DNA from 2 places in the Sporolactobacillus pectinivorans genome. Region 1 is predicted to be linked to the other one. Evidence: riboswitches for the same ligand, from Rfam matches in the RefSeq annotation. Region 1 holds a riboswitch; the other holds the start of a gene.
The links. Region 1 has a riboswitch for cyclic di-GMP ahead of COP04_RS16770 (CAP domain-containing protein). Riboswitches for the same ligand answer to the same signal wherever they lie in the genome.
Positions count from the first base shown of each region.

Region 1 (10,322 bases):
AGGGTGGTGCCTCATAAAAATTTGTCTTTGCATTTTCACACGTTGAAGTTGAAAAGGATTGAATCGTTTCAAATAAACGCGAATGCCTCTCCAGAAAATAAAGCTGCTTTTTAAACACAGCGAAAAGCCTTTCTTTTACGGGAATCGATCCCGCATTTTCCAAATATTGGCGCACACTGTCCTGAAGATCCTGAAAGTTCTCTTTCATCAGATCCATGCAGAGATCTCCCTTGTTGGCATAACGGCGATACATGGTTCCCTGCCCGACTTTCGCAGTCTTGGCAATTTGATGCATGCTGACATTCTCAACCCCGTATTTGGAAAACAACGATTCGGTTGTTTGTAAAATTGATGCGCTAATCTTGTCATCATCTCTCCGCAATGTACGATCAGACATGCTTTTTCTCCCTTTCAAATCCTATTTAAGAAAAGTGCTTTTTTCTGAGCAGAGTCAATCAGTTGACAGGCGGACAGCTGTCCGTTACTATTTTCAAGTAACGGACAATTGTCCGCAAATCTTTACTCTTATTTTAAAGCCTTGCTCGAATCAGGTCAATGCATGGGCAGCGATAAGATACGGAAAACAAATGGAGGGCTTAGAATGTCTTTAGAAACGACCGAAAAAGAGCAGGATCAGGTCACATCATTAAGAAAATTAATCGCACCGCTTTTGGCCATTATCGTGGGCATGTTTATGGTTATTCTGGATGGAACGGCGATGAATGTTGCCTTACCCGGCCTGGTCACTGATTTTCATAGCAAAATCTCTGTCGTCCAATGGGCGGTAACGGGGTACGCGCTGGCGCAGGCGGCTGTCATTCCTCTTGCCGGCTGGCTTTCCGATCGTTTTGGAGCAAAAAGGGTTTTTCTCTTTTCTGTAATGATGTTTACCATCGGATCCGGTTTGTGTGCACTGGCAGCAGGCATAGACCAACTCATCTTTTTCAGGATTATTCAGGGCCTGGGCGGCGGGATGGTCGCCCCTATTGCAATGGCCTTTACTTATCGACTGAGTCCGCCGGAAAAAGTAGGCGCCGTAATGGGAATGATCGGGATCCCGATGCTTCTCGCTCCGGCACTGGGGCCGGTTTTGTCCGGCTGGCTGGTCGATTATGCCAGCTGGCACTGGATTTTCCTGATCAATTTACCGATTGGGGTTATTGCCATTCTGGTGGGAATCCGTACGCTCCCGAATCTTGCACGTCAATCGGTTCCCGCATTGGATTTTCTCGGAATACTGCTTGCACCGATTGCTTTTGCCTCAATTACATATGGTGTAAGCGAAGGTGGAACCAGCTGGACTTCATTTAAGACGCTTGCCGGCTTGATTGTCGGCGCAGCAGCATTAATTCTTTTCGTCATTAATGAACTCCGGCAAAAAAAGCAGCCTCTTCTGGAACTTCGCGTCTTCCGTTCCGGTGATTTCACACGGGGGATTATTGTACAGTGGATCACGCAGATTGCACTGTTCGGAACGATGTTTCTTATTCCGCTTTTTCTTCAGCAGGGAAAGGGTTTCAGTGCATTTCATTCAGGATTAACGACACTGCCTCAGGCGATTGCTGCCGGCATTTTTATGCCTGTCGGAGGCAGATTATATGACCGGTTCGGCGCGAGACCCGTGGTAGCCACCGGTCTGGTGTTTGTCACCAGTTCGGCGTTCTTATTATCCGGAATTTCAGCTCAGGACGGAGCGGAGAAGCTCATTCTTCCACTGGCGCTGTTGGGTGCGGGTATGGGCCTGTCGATGATGCCATTAAATACACACATCATTCAATCGGCACCGCGAAATATTGTCAGCAGGGTGACATCGTTGACAAACTCTGCTCAGCAGGTCATGATGTCCTTTGCGGTGGCGGGTTTGTCGACGATTCTGTCTGATAGGCTCAAAGAACATATGCAGAATGGCAGCAAACCGCTTCAGGCCTTATCTTCTTCCTTCGGCGATACGTTTTTTGTGCTTATGGGTATTGCCATTATCGGGATGATTCTGAGCCTCCTGCTTAAGCGGCCCAAAAAAGTGAAAGAAACAGATGAAAAGACAAAAGTCCCAGTTATGGCTGGGCGTTAATTAAGCATGTGGCCTGTTTTTTGGAAAAAATGCTCACTTCCCAATTGGAAGCGGGCATTTTTAATTTTCATGATTCTTTGATAAATGGTGAGCTTTTCCAAAAAAAGCGCCCAGCGCTTCATGATTTAAGCGGAAATACTTTTTTATCTATAACAAATCCGGTTTTTCTGAACATTTCCAAACAATGGGAAACAGTAGCTGCCGTCAGCTTGGGATATTCGGCCAGCCTTCTTTTAGCTGTTTTTCCAGATCGCGGCTTTGCTTCTGCCTGACGGAAAGGCGCAGCTATAAATAACAATGAACACAAATCAATGAATCGCTGTACATACTGCGTTTTATGATTGGAGAAACTGAATATAGACGAATTTTGCAGCTATAAATCTTCAACAATGATGCAGAGAAGGGTTGATCTCTATGGGCGAGAATAGAAAGAATCATGTTTTTTCTGGTGAAACCTCATCTTTATGGCGTGATACAGTGCATTTGCCGGCCTTTAAGCCGCTGGAAACCGATATCGAGACAGAGGCAGTCATTGTCGGCGGAGGAATCACCGGAATCACGGCGGCATATCTTTTGGCCAGTGCGGGAATGAAAGTGGTGCTGATTGAAGCTTCACGGCTCGCAAGCGGGACAACGGGATTTACAACGGCAAAAATTACAGCGCAGCATGGGCTGATTTATAATGAATTGATTGCCCACTTCGGCCTTGAGAAAGCGCAGCTTTACTATCAGGCGAATCAGGAAGCGTTGGGCTGGATCAGACGGCTGATCAGAGAAAATGATGTGTCCTGTGATTTTGAAGAACAGCCGGCAATTGTTTATGCGGCAACGGATCAGGAAGCAAAGTCAGTCGAACAAGAAAAGGAAACTTATGACAGGCTTGGAATCCCGGGCCGCCTCATCTATACGCTGGATTTGCCGCTGCCGGTAAAAAATGCGCTGCTGCTGCCGGATCAGGCCCAATTCCATCCACTGATGTATCTTCACTATCTTGTAGCTGAACTTGTAAAGCTGGATGTTCCGATCTATGAAGAGACAATGGCAGTTGCTATAGAAAAGGGTGAGCCACCGGTTGTTCTTACAAAGCAGGGATATCGAATTCACTGCCGTGATGTACTGATCTGCTCCCATTTTCCTTTTTATGACAACCGGTTCTATTTTGCCAGAATGGTGCCGGAACGTTCCTATTTAATGGCGTGTGAGACGGACAGCGTAGTTCCCGAGGGTATGTACATTAGTGCGGGCGATCCCAAACGTTCGGTAAGAGGACTGTCCTTATCCGGTAAAATGATGGCTCTCATTGGCGGAGAAAACCATAAAACCGGCCGGGGTGAGGATACGGCTAGTCATTTTCAAAGACTCATCGGTTTTGCCAATGCGGTTCTTGGTGAAAATCACCGAATCAGCCAGTGGTCGGCCCAGGATTATACAACATTGGATAAAGTACCCTATATCGGGACGATAGCGATGAACCAGCCGCATCTCTATATTGCGGCGGGTTATCGGAAATGGGGAATGACCACTGGAACAATCGCGGCCGCGCTGCTAACTGATCAAATTCTTGAACGTGAAAATCCCTATGCCGATCTTTTCAGTCCATCACGATTTGAAGCCGATCCGATGATCAAAAACTTTTTTATCGAGAATAGCGAAATTGCCGGGAACCTGATCAAAGGTAAGCTGGGGAAAGGGCAAAAGTCAGTCGCCGATCTTGGAAACGATCAGGGTGCAATTATTTCTCTGAATGGCAAAAGGGCAGGCGCCTATAAGAATAAAAACGGAAAAATCATCATGGTGGATACAACTTGCCCGCATATGGGCTGCGAGGTAAACTGGAATCAAGGCGAGCGGACGTGGGATTGCCCATGCCACGGATCACGTTTCCGGGCAAATGGAGAAGTGATTGACGGCCCGGCCCGGGAACCACTGCAGCAATTATATTCAGAAGAAGAAAAACATAATGGCGAGCAGGAGACTTCCTTATAAGGAGGTGTTGTCAGTTGAGCATTATTGATATTATGGCAGAGGAAAAAATACAAGAAGGTCTGAAAGATGGTCTTTTTGACAATCTGCCCGGCAGCGGGAAACCACAGCAATTTGAAGATTTGACGGCTGTGCCCAAAGATTTGCGCGTGAGCTACAAAGTATTGAAGAATGCCGGCTATTTGCCTGAAGAGATCCAAATCCGCAAAGACATTGTGACACTGAATGACTTGATCCGCTGCTGCGATGATGACCATGAACTCGGCCGCCTGAACGCTCAGCTGAGAATCAAAAGATTGCGCTTCAACCAGCTGGCAGAAAAGCGTTCGATTCAAAAAACACGCGCATTCCGGAATTACCGTGATAAAATTTTTAACCATCTGCACATGTAGCCATTAAAAAAAGGTCCCTATTTGCACGTTTTTTTGAAAGCCCTCTGTTTTCTCATGGATTCTGTGGCCCCGTATTGCCGTATATGGGATCGGGTTTGCTGGCTTTTGAGATGTTTTCAATGGAGCAGTTTTTTGTTTGTGTGTCACAGAAATGTCCGTCCGGATAACCATCGCCGGCTGAGCAATCTTTACTTGTTGAAATCTGAGTGTGGCCGGCCCAGAACGGATTTGTTCAGCCGGAAGAGAAAAATTTTTTACTCAACATATAGTTGAATGAACCGATATAAATAGTGAAGGTGTTTTTGACAGACATCTGCATTGGAATAAAATAGCAGTATTCTTGATTTTTTCAAAATACTGGATTACAGTGGAACTATAATTCTAAAGAACAATATCATAAAACTTTAGGAAAATCTCTTTTTTCTAAAGGGCAAAACTGTTGAAAAACAGTGACGCAAAGTCACGGGTCTAAGGCGAATTTCGCTATGATGGCTGGGCCGCCGTATTTTTTCATTCACTTTGAGTGAAAAACGTAAATGAGGGGGATTTTTTATTATGCATTTTTTTAAGTTGCTGTTTTCGGCCTTTATTGTGCTTAGTGTCAGCTTCGCTTCTGTTTTATTCCTCAATGGTTCTCAGGCGCAGGCCAACTTCGGTTCACCATCAACACTCATTAAAACAGCGGTTCCCCGGAACCCTGTCACCAGAGATGTTGAAGGTAAAACCGTTAACAGACATTATGTAAGAAGGACGGCAAAGACATCAGCGAAAAAGCGAGTGGCGTCTAAGAAAATTTCTTATAAGAAAGTAGTAAAAAAAGTTGCTTCGAAAGCACCTAAGAAAAAAGCAGTTGTACATAAGGCAGTGAAAAAACCTGTGTCCAAGCGGGTAGTGCTTAAAGCAGCTCCGGAGGCCCGGCCTAATTCCAGCGCTCATTTCAATGCTTCTGTGGAACAGCAGATTGTAAGCTTAATCAATAAACAAAGGACGAGCAGAGGGCTGCATCTGCTGCAGGTCAGATCCGATCTGATAAATTTTTCACGCCAGTGGAGCCTTCAGCAGTATGATAATGGTAGGATGTCCCACGGAATGCTGGGCTTCTCATTTAACACAGTTGGCGGGCAGAATGTGGCTTATGCAGAGGGTAATGTGAGTTACTTTGGGTGGAACCAGATCTGGAGCGCTTCAGCAACCGTAGACGCATGGATGCATTCCCCGGAACACAGGGCCAATATTCTGAAGCCAAGTTACAAGTATACCGGCGTCGGCGTTGTCTATGGACAGAAAGCTGCAAATGGCTGGGTTTTCTTTACTCAGGATTTTGCGAACTAACTGGAAATTAAAAGAATTTTAAAAATGTCTCCCCCCTAATTTATATAAATAGTCAAGCGAGGTGCAGTCTGATTGTCGACTGTGCCTCGCTTGCATAGCAACCGTTAACTTTTTGAAAGTCCGGTATAAATAGCGATCGCGTCCCGCAAGAGCTTAGCCGCATTTTTTCCGGCGCCAATGTCATAATAAGCTGTAAAGCGCGGATCACTGACGTACATTTCGGCAAGGCCGGCGTGCGCTTCTTTTGAGTATGAAGCCCAGAAATAGCTGAGCCATTGCCTGTGGAGATCGGCTGCTTTCTGTGCCGCTGCGCTTTGAGGATCCGATCCGTCAAGAAGCGCTTTTTTCAATTCGGAAAACATTTCTTCCTGAATTTTGACCGACTGTTCATAGTCTTCCTGGCTCAGACTGTCAAACTTTTTATAGGATTGTTCGACGTTTTCTTTACCATATTTTTCCCGGATTTCTTTGCCATATTTTTTTTCGTTTGCATCGATCATATCTTTCTTAAATCCTTCAAACTTTTCATGATCACTCATCGCGATCTCTCCTTTTTTAGAGGCCAGCGTTTTTTCAACTGTCGCGATCAGCCGATTCAAGCGCTCTTTTTCTGCTAACAATTTATTGTACTGGCCGGTCAGGGCGTGCACGATATCAAAAGTATCCGCATATATGATTTGGCGGATATCTTTGAGGCTGAACCCAAGTTCTCTAAAGAAAAGGATCTGCTGCAGCAGATCTACCTGTTTTGTGCCATAAATGCGGTATCCGGAACTATTGATTCTATCGGGTCTCAATAGATTCATTTTATCGTAGAAACGCAGTGTTCGCGGACTCACTCCGGCCAGTTCGCTGAGCTGCTTCACTGTGTAATTCATCTGACGTCCCCCTGACAAAACCTATCTTATACTATGACGTTGCGTCAACGTCAAGTTTTTTTATGTGAAAAATACACTCACGATCTATAGATTCGTCTGTTTGGTTTCAAGGCTTTCCTCTTCAATAATGATTCCCATATTTTTGGCTGTACCCTCAATCATACTCATGGCACTTTCTATTCTGGTCGTATTTAAATCAGGCAGCTTAATTTCGGCAATTAACCGCAATTGTTTTTGAGTAATGGTACCAACTGTTTCCTTTCCAGGTCTTGCAGCGCCTTTGCCAACTCCGGCATACTTTTTCAACAAAAAAGATGTCGGCGGCGTTTTCAATATGAAATCGAAACTGCGGTCTTCATATACTGTAATTTCTGCCGGGATAATTTGTCCCGTTTGTTTTTTCGTCCTTTCGTTGTACGCATTGCAGAATCCCAGAAGATTAATGCCTGAGGGCGCCAAATCTTTCCCGACCTTCGCAGGATTTGTTTTTCCGGCTTCCAGGTCTATTTTCATGGTCTTCATTATCTTTTTATTCATCGTTTCTAACCATCCTTTTGCTAAATCTTGTTTTGATAAAGGTGATTATAGAGGATGACGTTACGTCAATGTCAAGATTAGGTAAAATCAAAGGCACAGATACACTTTTACGGACAGGTATGTACCCTAAACTTAGCAAGCGGCAGATGATCCCGAAACCAGAGTACCCCATGCATGGAGAAAGTATCGACAAGTCGGGGAGGAAAATTTATTTCATCCAATGAGCAAGATGTTTGACCATTTTTATCACTCTTTTTAAAATTAAAGTGATCGATAAAAATACATTATTGCTGTTAACCATCCGTTTTTGCTCAAAGTATGGATTGTTTGCGGACGGGAAAGTTAGTATCAAATGACGTTTGAGGAGGATTTTAAAAAATGGCAAAAAAGATTGCTGCAGTACTGGCCGATGATTTTGAGGATGTTGAATTCACCGGACCGGCAAAAGCGTACAAGGAGGCCGGACACACGGTTGTTGTGATCGGCAAAGAAAAGGGCGCAACGGTTTCCGGCAAACATGGTGCCAAGGTGACGGCAGATGCGTCCATTGATGAAGTCAAACCTGAAGATTTCGATGCATTGCTGATCGCAGGCGGCTATTCTCCGGATAATCTAAGGGACGATGATCGTTTCGTTGCCTTCACAAAAGCATTCATGGATGAAGACAAGGGTGTTTTCGCGATCTGCCATGGCCCTCAGCTGCTGATCACGGCTGGAGCAGTCAAGGATCGCAACATTACCGGCTACAAGTCGATTGCTGTTGATCTGAAGAATGCCGGCGGCAAGTATAAGGACGAGGAAGTTGTTGTCTGCCATAATCTTGTAACAAGCCGTACGCCTGGCGATATTCCTGCATTCAACCGCGAAAGCCTGAAGGTTCTTGCCTGAAGGCTGCGTTTTAATAGAACAGAAATAACAAAACCGCTGTCCCGCAAATTGGACGGCGGTTCTGTTATTATGACAAAAATAAAAGCTTTTTCTATTTTGGCTGCTTTTGACCGCGGGGATCCAGTCAGGTGCCCATATTGAGAAGTGGACGAAAATTGCGAGGAGTCGCCGATGCGGAAAACAAGAAGTTTGAATGGGACAACTGCGGTCATGATTGAGACGATACCGCGGTGGAATGGGACAAAAACTTGATCGAATCGGACAATCAGCATTGAATAAGACAAAACCAAGCTTTATTCAGACAAATTTCGCCCAAACGGACAAATGTGATATACGTATCTGATGCGCAGTCTGTATAAACTGCGCATTAACAAACTGACACATTTTTATTGTTAAACTAAAAAATTTTATCACCAGCCAGCCGGCACTGCCACAATTATATTAATCAGTCGATGATCATTTGATTTGCCAAATCAATGAGTGCTCTTTTCAGCTTTGAAGGCGTGAGAGCCGGATCTTGCAAAGTGATACCATAATTTATTCCTGTTTTTCTGAATATAATAGCACGGACTCCATACTTTCCCTTGACCCCATTTTTAAGTTTTACAGTCTGGTTTGGCCCCACATACTCAGCGTTATGGTTATTCGCGTCAAGCATTAAAAAAATTTCCGGATTTTTCGAGAAGGCTATAAATTTCACATCAATCTCTTTACCATTATGTTTATAGTCTTCTATCGAAATATTGGTAAATCCTTTGGAAACAAACGGCAGCTTTTGTGGAACGGACATTTTAAACGGCAGGGCCTTAAGAGCAATCTCGGTTGAACGAGCTGTATAGCTTATTGGAATACTGTTGCGCTGACTTTTTGTCAAGCCATCCAATCCAATGGCCTGATCCTTTTCCAAATGCGTGGTGTCCAACTTATCCGGTTGCCCGCTATTACTTTGGCAGCCCATGAGCAGCAGACTAAATAATAAAAGAAAAATGATCTTGATCTTTTGCATTTGCCATCCCCCGGTTTTCAAAGTTGTGAAATCTATTCCTTGCTTTAAGCTCCGATCGTAAGGTTTGGCTGACGATTTTTCCTCTGAAGAATAAAGCGGGCAATCTTCATATTGGTCTGTTCGTTCAGACTCAGCCATTGCCGCGTCTTCGGATTGAAATGCTCATGAGGCCTGATCGGCCATTCGCCGCACACATCTGTACTTTCGACACCTTTGCTGACAGAAAGAGCCTGAACCAGCTGTTGGAAGACATCAAAAGTCAATTTCCCATGGCTCCAGTTCGTTTTGGCATATCTGGATGCAAAGACATCTTTATCAATGCTGATTTGGATCGTATCCGTCGGAATGAGTGACAGCAGCTGTTGCTCTGACGGCGGCCGGTCATCTGGTAGAATGACTGTTTGCCGCCGGACTGATTCGGGCACTGATCGGTCAGCAAGCGGATTCGGACCGATTATGATTACTTTTTCCAAATTTGGAACGCCGGTAATCGCGTGATGCACCCACGAGCCACATGATAAAAGCGATCCGATCTGACCCTCGTTCAAATCTGTGTGGTGGTCGAATAAAACCAGTGTGAACGGCTTATGGATTTCGCGCATTAATGCCAGTGCGACATAATGATAATTTCCGCTGCCGATAAAGGTGAGCCCCTTATCAGGCAAAGCAGAGAGTTTTTCAGAAATGGACTGAAAAGCTTCCGGAGAGCAATACAGGCTGGTTCCCCGCAGCTCGGTAAAATCAATCCACTGATGGGGGAACGCTGCGGTCAGTCTCTCTTGATGTTCATAAGTTCTGTCGAAGTTTAAAAATGTGATCCCATGATGCAGCAATGTCATGACACTCACCTCTGATTCGATCGCTGTTCGCATGATGGTTCCAAGGTTGAATAAAAGTCATTTAATCGCTTTCACCTTCCATTTTACTGCCTGAACTGAAAAAGACAAACGGCAGTGGTGGTTTTTGCTGAGTGTAGATAAAATTCGAATAACAGTGGGAACTGCGTACAGCCCTAAATAAGACTTGCTGACTAAATAAAAACGATTCCCTTGCACAACTGCTTCCGTTGAAAGATTTTCGGAATTTAGGCATTACTAACACCATAATAGTTAAATTGTTGCCGATTCTCTTAGCTGTTTTACTTATTGATAACTTCGTATGTGCTGAATGACATAGGTTGCGAAGTTTCCTCCAGCCCGTTGTTGCATAAAGCCTTATGACATCCTCATCATAAC
Region 1 covers NZ_NXGA01000001.1:3,416,635-3,426,956, reverse strand. The annotation lists gene COP04_RS16795 (TetR/AcrR family transcriptional regulator) at 1-397, opposite strand, end outside; gene COP04_RS16790 (MDR family MFS transporter) at 602-2,071, shown strand; gene COP04_RS16785 (hypothetical protein) at 2,092-2,343, shown strand; gene COP04_RS16780 (FAD-dependent oxidoreductase) at 2,486-4,057, shown strand; gene COP04_RS16775 (DnaJ family domain-containing protein) at 4,090-4,446, shown strand; cyclic di-GMP riboswitch class I at 4,866-4,951, shown strand; gene COP04_RS16770 (CAP domain-containing protein) at 5,002-5,778, shown strand; gene COP04_RS16765 (MerR family transcriptional regulator) at 5,883-6,656, opposite strand; gene rplK (50S ribosomal protein L11) at 6,741-7,193, opposite strand; gene COP04_RS16755 (type 1 glutamine amidotransferase domain-containing protein) at 7,572-8,081, shown strand; gene COP04_RS16750 (hypothetical protein) at 8,527-9,225, opposite strand; gene COP04_RS16745 (arginase family protein) at 9,132-9,926, opposite strand.

Region 2 (10,322 bases), 3.4 Mb from region 1:
GTAATATCCCACCAGGGTGGTTTTGCTGATCTGAGCAAGCTTATCCGTCCCGGCGGGATTTTTATTTTTTATAGCCTGCAATCATTCTCTTTTGTGCGATACAATGATAGAAGAGCTTCAGGTTTTGCAAAGGGAGGATGAAAAAGTTGATCAAATCAATTTGCATTTATGCAGGATCCAACTTGGGAAACAATCCTGAATATGCGAAAAAAGCTCGGCTACTAGGGGAAGCGATTGCGTCCAGAGGCTGGCGCCTGGTATATGGCGGCTCATCAATCGGCCTGATGGGGGAAATCGCTGAAAAAGTCCTCTCGCTTGGCGGTGAAGTAGTCGGTATCATGCCAAAAGGAATGGTTTTGGGCGAGATGGCTCATCCCCACCTGACCCGGCTGATTGAAGTCGACGGGATGCACGCACGGAAGGAAAAAATGAATGAGCTTTCTGACGGATTTATTGCTCTTCCCGGTGGAATCGGCACATTCGATGAATTGTTTGAGATTCTGTGCTGGGCACAGGTCGGGATTCATCATAAACCGATTGGCCTGTTTAACTCCGCCGGCTACTTTGACCCGCTTCTCGGGCTTATCCAGCACTCCATTGATCATGAATTCACTAACCAGTCCAACCTTGATTTGCTGTGCGTCTCAGATTCCCCTGAGACGTTACTTGACAAGATGACGGTATACACGCCTCCGGATCTCGGCAATAAATGGCGGCAGCTGGGAAAACAAGTACAGTGACAAGATGATAAATATATTAAAAGAGGCTGCTTCGCAAGTTGTGTTTGAGATTTGCGAAGCAGCCTTTTAATACATTGTCAGTTGTATTGCGGCACGTCATAAAGAATGTTCTTGAGCTTGATCTGTGCATACAGATACTGGATGTCTCCCGTCTGGTTTACGGCCCATCCCGGATCTGTAGCATACTGATGTGCTGCACTTCCTGAAATCAAAGCATCCGGATTCCAGCGCATTTTGTACAGAGTGTCTTGCTGGTAAGTTGTGTTATAAACATAGTTTTCAGCAATCCATTTTGCTCCGCCCCAAATTGCTTCAGACGGAGTGAACCACCCATCTTCAAGGGCAAGCGCCGCTCCACCGTTCGTCGGATCCAGATCAAAGGCGCCGATGCCAAACATGTTATAAACGGTCTTTCCTTTATATGAGACACCGTTTGCAAGTGTAGATGACCCATTGCCCGTTTCAAGAAGCGCGTGGGAAACCAGATAAATTTCATTCACACCATAAGTCTTGGCGGCGTTGACAAAATCCGTTCCATGATTTTGCAGTATTCCGTCTCCTTTTAACATTGCATTCACTTGTGAAGCTGTAACACCTGAAAGCGAAGATAGCTTCAAAAACTGAAAATAATCGGGCGTGCCTTGCTGGAAATTGTTCGGATTCATATAATAAGCTAAGTCCGACGATGAGTTTACTTTCTGTTCAAGAGCAAGTGCCTGTCCAAAAGAAATCGGATATTGTGTTGTTTGATAGACAGCATTCCCTGTCTGAGTTGTCGTAATTTTTTCCTGCTTAACATAACTTCCGTACACATAACCGTCCTGTCCGTTATAGCTGATCTTGACCCAACCATCCGGGGCATCCGCGAGTTTGGTGATTTTACTCTGGCTATTGATCACTCCCATGCTTTTGTAGTTCGTTCCCGGGCCTGTTCTGAAATTGACATTTACTGAGACAATCGTTATAGAATCTGTGCTAGTCACCGGAGACGTCCCTGAGCTTGAACTAGTGATCCCAGATTTTTGTACATAATCTCCAGAAACATATGCCGTACCGTTATTGTACTTAATCTTTAACCAGCTGCCGCTTGTCCCGACAACGTCTACACTGCTTCCCTTCTTCAGGGTGGTCAGGATTTTACTCGTTGTTGATGCCCCGGACCGCACATTTAAATCATCCGTTGTGTTTCCTGTATACAAGACGGTAACAGATGTGCCGGTGGACGACGTACTGCTTCCCGACTTTGCCACATATGCCCCGGATACATAAGCGATGCTGTTCTGATAATTAATTTCCAGCCAGCTGCCACTTGTCCCGACAACGTCTACACTGCTTCCCTTCTTCAGGGTGGCCAGAATCTTGTTTGATGTCGATGCTCCGGACCGCACATTTAAATTGTCTGTCGTTTTAGCAGTATATAAGGTTTTGGGAGGCGCTACCTTTTCCTGTTGAATGTCTGATCCACTGGTATTAACGTACGCTGAAGAAACGTACGCTGAACCGCTCTTATAACTGATCTGCAGCCAGCCGTCAGAAGTTTTTCCGGTTACGGTCACTGTCGACCCCTTCTTCAGAGTAGTTAGAACAGTCCCCTTCACATTGGGCAAGAAGCGTACATTCAGATTGTCTGTCGTCACCCCTGTGTACGCTGAAACCTTCTGCACGGACTGCGCAGGCGCAGCTTTCGTTTTTGCGACTACCATAGTTACATAATAACCATCTACATAAGCCGTTTTATTATTATATTCGATTTTCAGCCAGTTACCCTTGTCACTCTTCCCCTCTATTCCAGTGACTTGAAAAGTAGCACCCTGCTTAAAATAGCCGATTCTGGGCCGATCGGTGCCAGGTGTACTCCGGACATTCAAAGTTGTCGTCGCCTGCCCAGTGTAAGGCTGAAAAGATGCCGCTAAAGCGTTGGAAGGCACTGCAGATGCCACCGCCGCTATCGCTGCAGCTGCTGCAAAGGTTCCTATGGCCGCCAGACCGTGATTTGGATTCAAAGCACCGCACCCCCACGCAATAAAATCAAAATGATGAAAAAATTTTCTAAACGAAGGTAAACTGAAGAACTGTACTCAGTTCAGAGCTTTCCGAGAAAATATTCATCTCTTGACAAATAAAGGGGTAAGCAAAGAATAGCCGTTCCGATTGATACACCTGAGGTATTGAACATGCATTACGCTAGAGGAGAAAATCAAAGAGATTAATGAAAATTTATGATTATTATAATATGTCCTTATGTCCATGCCATAAGTAACATAATAGTGGCGAATCTTGAATAGATCCATAAATAACCATAAAAATCTCCGTTCATTTACGCCTGATGTTCAACAATAAACAGTCAAGTACGGTGGTCCAGCCATCATTAGCACTAATGCTTTTAGACCTGAGACTTTGCGTCGCTGCTTTTCAACAGCTTTGCCCTTTAGATATCAGAGATTTACGTATTCTATAATGTTAAATATAGCGCACACGGAAAAATTTTACAAGACATTTCAGTGATTCATGACCGCGACTTATGTACGCCGGCTGTTTTTTCAAAGTTCCTCTATGCTGAGAAAGCACCTATGCAAAAAATACCATTGCCAAATAATTTCGAAACATAGAGAATTTTATTTCGCAGGTCCATAGGTTATCGCCTGACTGCCGAACTGTTCCCACGCAGCAATGAAGTCAGATTTGTCCACCTGGCTGCCCCCCTCACTGGAAAGGGGGTTATTAATGGTGACAAATTTTTCTCCGTATCCTGTGACTAAAACCGAATGTTCCATGTATGAGATGCGGATGTTCCCCTCCCTTGTATGCCAGTTTACCCATTGAGAAGCGGGAACCGGCATGAAATTAATGCTCGTGATGACCCAGACAGGTCTGCCCTGAGCAATCTGCTCCTCAACTTTTGACCAGGGGCATCCAGTCAGATCTTCAACGCGGTTGCCCAGATATTTACTGGCAAGTCCGGCCACCGGCCCATGGTAAACCGCCAGACCAGGATCATCACTTGGTCCATGGTACATATTGCCGACAAACCCGTCATTGGGATTCCCCATATAACCTCCCGAAGAAAACGGTACCTTAGGTATCTGGTTGGCCAGGATCATCTTATTTGCGGGGATTCCCGCCGAACGAAGCAGCATCGTCAGGCTTGCAATCTCGCAGCCATTAGGCAGTTCTGGCTCCTGACTGACAAAAGGTTCCGAGAGATGTGCTTCATCAGGTAAAGACTTCGCCTGCTTTTTCACTAACGGTTTTTTTCTTGGTATCTGCTGTTTTTGCTTTTGCTTAGGCCTTTCGGATGAAACAGCCACCCGCTTCAAATTCCCTGTCCGTGTATTTTCCGCTTTCGCTACCGCATCATATTCTTTCACTAACAAATGGGTCAAAAGTAATGAGCTGCAGAGTAGAATCAGAAACATCAAGACGGCACTTTTCAATTTCGAATTCACCTGGAAGTCTCTCCTTCTCTGCACGCAACCATAGTCAGTTGCTTATTTAAAAAAATTGCATTTCAACAAATATGGTTTATAGAGGGCGTTCAAAAAGCCACCGAATGATCAGCAGCGAATCTCAACGCCCGTCTCAGTTAAAAGGATCTTCTGCTAAAGGCGTGCGCGTCCTGCATACAACGCAGAAGTCAGCACGTCCTGTGCTCGTTCACGTAACGCCAATCTACGCTCCGGTCCTCGAAACTTCGCCGCCTCGACCTTCCGATGGTCATGGATGGACCTAGTGCAGGTTGCAACACGATGTTGCGTTTTTAGCCTGCAACCGTCTCCTTCGTCACCTTTTTGAACAGGCTCTTACAAAATATTATTCTGTGAATCTCCGTTTTTTCTCTTGTTTTCTTTCCACAAATCTGAGCAAATGATAGATTGTCTCAATCGTTTTTACCGGAATCCTGTATTCACCAGCTGTTTTAATGACAAATCCAAGAATAGCTTCCAATTCCATCTTTCTTCCGTTTTCCAAGTCCTGAAGCATAGACGTCTTGTGGTTCTGGACCTCCGGATTCGGAAGCAGCACATTGTCCACAGACTCAGAACCGATTTTAACCCCCGCCGCATCGGCTGTGCTCAGGAATTCAGCTTTCACCTGCGAAAGAAGAAAAGCCAGGTCGGCATCGTCCAGCACTTCTCCGACCCGTGTCCGTGTCAGTGCGGTGAGCGGATTATAAATAATATTCCAGAGCAGTTTTTCCCATTTCACCTGACGAATATTGGTTGATATTTCCGTTTTTATTCCGGAATCTCGGAATACTTCAGCGAGGTTGTCCAGCGATTTACTGTCCCTTCCTTTTTTCCATTCACCAATCGCAAGCGTCCCTTCACCTACATGATTCACGATTCCCGGCTCTTCCCGGATAATCGATATGAACGCAGAGCCTCCGACAACATGATCATCGCCGAAAACTGCGGCCAGTTTTTCCTCATTGCCGATGCCGTTGAGCAGGCAGACAATTTCTGTTCTCGGCCCTGACAGCATCTGCAGTTCAGGGATCACATTGTCCAGAGCAGTGGATTTCACGGAAAGCAGAATAAAATCATAATTATCTTCTTTCTGAAGGTGTTCCGCATCAACAACTTTTACCGGCAGTGAAAAATCTCCACGGATGCTTTTGACGATCAAGTCATGCTTTTGGAGGCGTTCCAGTGTCCGCCCTTTTCCTACGAATGTGACATCCATATTTTTTCTTGCTAGAAGCCCACCGAAAAAACATCCGATCGCTCCGGCACCAACTACAGCAATTCTCAAAATCTTACACGCTCCTCTTTCTGGCACGGATCTCGTCTCAATCCATCCCTATGGTTTATTAACTGCTTTTTTCCTTAATTTTTTCTTAACTTTTATTCTAACTTTTTTTAATCACATTTTCTCTAAGGCTGCTTGGTCTGTCATTTTCACTGGTTTGTGCGTTCATTGTTTGAAATCTTCTTCCAACCCCCGGCTGCTGATCATCAGTGAAACTCAACGCCTTGTTCCCAAATATGTACCTCCCGGCTTATAATAATAGTTATTCACGACTTTCAGCGAAAATGGGTGATCCGGTTTGGATAACATCATCATTTACTGCGACGGCGGATGCCGCGGCAATCAGGAAGATCATAATGTCGGCGGCTGGGGCGCCGTGCTGCAGTTTCGCGGACGCACCAAAGAACTGCACGGCAGCGCAAAAAACACAACGAATAACATTATGGAACTGACAGCAACGATCCGGGCTCTTGAGACATTGAAAACAGATCAGATTCCCATCGCTTTTTATATTGACAGTGCTTATGTTGTCAATGGGATGAACAGCTGGGTGCCCGGTTGGGTCAAGAAAGGCTGGAAAACTGCGAGCGGCCAGCCTGTCAAGAACAAGGAGCTGTGGATGCGCCTCAGTACACTGGCGGGCGGTCAGAAATCAATCACTTTTAATAAAGTTAAGGGGCACCATGGTGTCGCGCTCAATGAGCGGGCGGATGCACTGGCAAATCAGGGTATGGACGAAATTGCAAATAAAAAATGACACAAAAGCCTGGCCGGAATTTAATTCCCGACCAGGCTTTTGATATCTTATTGGAACCTCAAAACGGCGTGATTCTTTTGTAATGATTCCTGGACGTTCAGGACGCGCTGATTGGACGAGCCGCGGAATTTGAGCTTCAGATTCCGTTTGCCAATCTCAAATGGTCCGTCAACCAGCACATCAATCTGGTTCAGCATTTCTCTTCGCTCCGGATCATGAATCAAGTCTTCAAAGTGAAATCCTGTCCAGCACCAGATATCCTTGCCTTGGCACTCCGACTTAACCCGCTTAACTAGACGTGTCAGCGTGTCCGGATGGTCAAAAGGTTCTCCGCCCAACAATGACAGTCCCTGCACAAGCACACCCGGCTGATTCAGATCAGCAATAACTTTATTTTCAACGTCCTCGGTATACGGCTTTCCAAATTTCGGATTCCAGGCAACCGCATTCCAGCACCCTTTGCAGTGAAAATGGCAACCACTCACAAAGAGGGAATGGCGAATTCCCGTTCCGTTCAGAAAGTCAAAACGTTTATAATCTGCGTAATTCATTGCTCTCGGGCGCGATCGCGGATACTATTCCGCCCTTCGCGCCTGCCCCCTCTCGTCTGTCTCGTCATCAGCACTGCTGTTTTTCACGGCTGTTGATTTCTTTCAGGCGGCCCTTGATTGGCTTGCGCTGAATGACCGAGCCGAGATAGCCGCACAGCCGGCGGATACACGATGTCGTTTCCGGATTGTGATTGCCGCAGCTTGGGCATTTGAACCCCTCAGCTGTCGACTCAAATTCACCCTCATAGCCGCATTCATAACATTTGTCGATGGGCGTATTCGTGCCAAAATAGCCGATCCGATCATACGTATAATTCCATACAGCTTCAAGGCCTTCAGGATTATTGATCAATGACGGGAATTCACAATAATGAATAAAACCTCCTGCAGTATAAGGCTCATAATCTTTTTCAAAATCTATTTTTTCAAATGGATTAATTTTCTTCCGGACGTCATAGTGAAAGCTATTCGTATAATAATCTTTGTCAGTAATATCTTTGATATTGCCAAAATGCTGTTTGTCCAGCTGGCAAAAGCGGTCTGTCAGGCTTTCTGAAGGTGTCGCATAAACACTGAATGCATACCCTGTTTTCGTGCGCCACTGCTGCGAAACTTCCTTAAATCGTTTGACAATATCCAAGGTAAACGACTTGGCCTCCGGATTGTGCTCCCATTCCGGCCCATAAAAAACAGTTGCTGCTTCGTACAGCCCGATATACCCCATGGAAACAGTGGCCCGGCCATTTTTGAAAATATCACTCACGCTATCCGTTCCGTGCAGCCGTTTGCCGGTCGCTCCATATTGGTAGAGAATCGGCGCATTATTCGCGCTGACTTTATCCAGCGTGTGGATACGGAATTCGAGCGCGCGGCAGACAAGATCCAGCCGTTCTTCAAACAGGTCCCAGAACGCAGCCTTATCCCCATTGGACTCGAGGGCAATTCTCGGAATGTTCAGGGTCACAACGCCCATATTGTTCCGGCCGTCTGTAATGTATTCACCATTCTCCTGATAGGAAGGAAGGAAGGAACGGCAGCCCATCGGCGCTTTGAAATCGCCGGTGACTTCTACAATTCGGTCGTAATTCAGAATATCCGGATACATCCGCTTGGTCGAGCATTCCAAAGCCATCTTTTTGATGTCATAGTTCGGGTCACCGGCATTAAGATTCAAACCGCGCTTGACGGTGAATACGAGCTTTGGGAAAACAGCTGTTTTGTGATCACGGCCAAGGCCAAGAATCCGCACCTTCAGGATTGATTTCTGGATCTCGCGCGCAAACCATGAACGTCCGAGACCGAAATTTAATGTGAAGAAAGGTGTCTGTCCATTGGAGCTGAACAGTGTATTGATTTCATATTCCAGCGACTGCATCGAATCATAGATTTCTTTTTCCGTCATCGCGTATGCGTATTTTTTCTGTCCTTCCGGATCGGAAATCCATGCTTTTGCCGTTTTCAAATACTTATTAAAGCTGATTTTCGCATAGGGCTCCAGCACTTCATCCGCACGGTTGAACGAAGTCCCGCCATAGATATTGGATGAAACGTTGGCCACAATCTGCGCAACCAAAGCCGTCGCGGTTTTGATTGATCTCGGCTGCTCCACATCGGCGTTCCCGATTGAAAAACCTTTTTCCAGCATTCCTTTGAAATCAATCAACATACAGTTGTACATGCTGAAGAACGGAGAATAGTCCAGATCATGGAAATGAATAATACCCGCATTATGTGCGTCAGCAAATTCTTTCGGAAGAATATGGCGCAATGCGTAATCCCTGGCGGCAACCCCGGCAAGCAAATCACGCTGTGTATTAAAAACTTTTTCATCCTTATTGGCATTTTCATTCGCCACATATTCATCCATATTTATTAAATCACGTATTTTGTCATCTAATGTTTTAGTTTTCTGTACAGGCTCCTTGATCAACTCTACCATCTCCCGATCAACTTTATAAAAGTATTATAGAACAATATATAGTGTTATCAAGAGTATATATATTACAAGATGTTGATCTGTTGAGGAGTATAAAACATTTTTTGGGATAACAGAGCGGAAAAGAAGAGGTTTTTCGATTTGTGACAAATTTGTAAACAGCGGGTAAAGTGTTCCACCGTCAGGAAAGCGGCAAGCCGTATTGTTGAGAGCCATATACCAAATATATATCGGCTGGAACTTCAAAATTTCAAGTGCAGTTCAAATTGTCGCGCAATAATTACAGACCACGTATTTAGGTTAAAATAAGGTTGGTTATCCAACATAGGTTCATATCCCAATTAGAGTAAGAAATATCTAATTGAACGCGCTGTGTCTTATCAATGAAAGTTCTCCATCTTCTGTAGAGATGGCGTAATGATTTCCCAGAATTTTGGTGATATCTTTCATTTTTTCAAATCCTGTTCTTCCATTGATGGTTACGACCGTTTGATTTGTTTTACCGAAAACATAGGTGACGGCCCCTCAAAACAATTACTGTGGACTCGTTATCCTTCCCCGTCCATCCAGGTCCATGCGACAGCATGTTAGCATCACGAGTACAAAAAAACATATAGATCGACTGAGAGGAAAACTTGGATGCCGAACATCTCTCGTTCCGGCATATCAATTGATCCGGAATGTGATCTGGAGAATGTGGTCTGGAATGGCAACCTTTTCTCGCAATGATAGTATCGGCAATGTGCATCATTTCAGTGGGCGAAATGCCCTCCCTCAAACTGCCTCAACCAAATGTCTTTTTCAGAAAATGGTAAAGCCCGTTCCCAGTGTATGAAAAATCAGTCACTTCGTCGGCCTGTTTCTGTACATGATCGGGCGCATTTTTCATGGCAACAGCATGACCGGCAATTTGGAACATCGGCAGATCATTTTCCCCGTCGCCGAAAACGATGGCTTTTTCAGGAGACAAATGGAAGTAGTCCAGTAAAATTCGAATGCCGCTGGCTTTAGAAATATTTTTTTGATTGACCTCAACATTACTGTGAGAAGAAGAGTAGCAATCAAAAGGTATCGCTTCGCTGAGTTTTGTCAGGTCAGCTTTCCATTTCTTCATTCTTTCCACACTCTCACTGAAAAAATAGATTTTGCTTATTTCCGAGAGTTCCTTCTCACTCAGCCCATCTTTCCAAATCAGTTCCCCGGAAACAGCCTGTCTGCGCGACAGCCACTCATTTTCCGACACAGATTCCGGCCGATCCTTGTTGATCTGCTCTAAAAAATAAGTTTTGTCACGTGTTAAAGCAATGCTGCCGTTGTCCTTATCCAATTGATAATAGATTTTCTCGGATTCCGCACGGTACAATAATTTCTGGACGAGTTGTTTTGGCAATGCACCCTGAAAAATTTGTTTTGTTCCGGCATAAACCGACATGCCGTTTGCCGTCACAATACCCTCGATCGGAAAGTCATCCGGCAAGACCTTAAGCGCCCTGTCGAGCGACCTGCCCGTTACCGCAAAGATGTGTACACCGCGACTGCGCAGCGCTTTCAGGTAATCATTCAATTCATTCGTCACCGTATTGGCCAGC
Region 2 covers NZ_NXGA01000001.1:65,157-75,478, forward strand. The annotation lists gene COP04_RS00330 (LOG family protein) at 150-740, shown strand; gene COP04_RS00335 (SH3 domain-containing protein) at 818-2,743, opposite strand; cyclic di-GMP riboswitch class I at 3,090-3,176, opposite strand; gene COP04_RS00340 (C39 family peptidase) at 3,356-4,186, opposite strand; gene COP04_RS00345 (ketopantoate reductase family protein) at 4,551-5,492, opposite strand; gene rnhA (ribonuclease HI) at 5,788-6,246, shown strand; gene nrdG (anaerobic ribonucleoside-triphosphate reductase activating protein) at 6,294-6,797, opposite strand; partial or broken gene nrdD (anaerobic ribonucleoside-triphosphate reductase) at 6,865-8,709, opposite strand; gene COP04_RS00365 (Cof-type HAD-IIB family hydrolase) at 9,518-10,322, opposite strand, start outside.
Region 2: it holds a riboswitch for cyclic di-GMP, as region 1 does, so the genes downstream of both, COP04_RS00335 (SH3 domain-containing protein) here and COP04_RS16770 (CAP domain-containing protein) in region 1, are expected to answer to the same signal.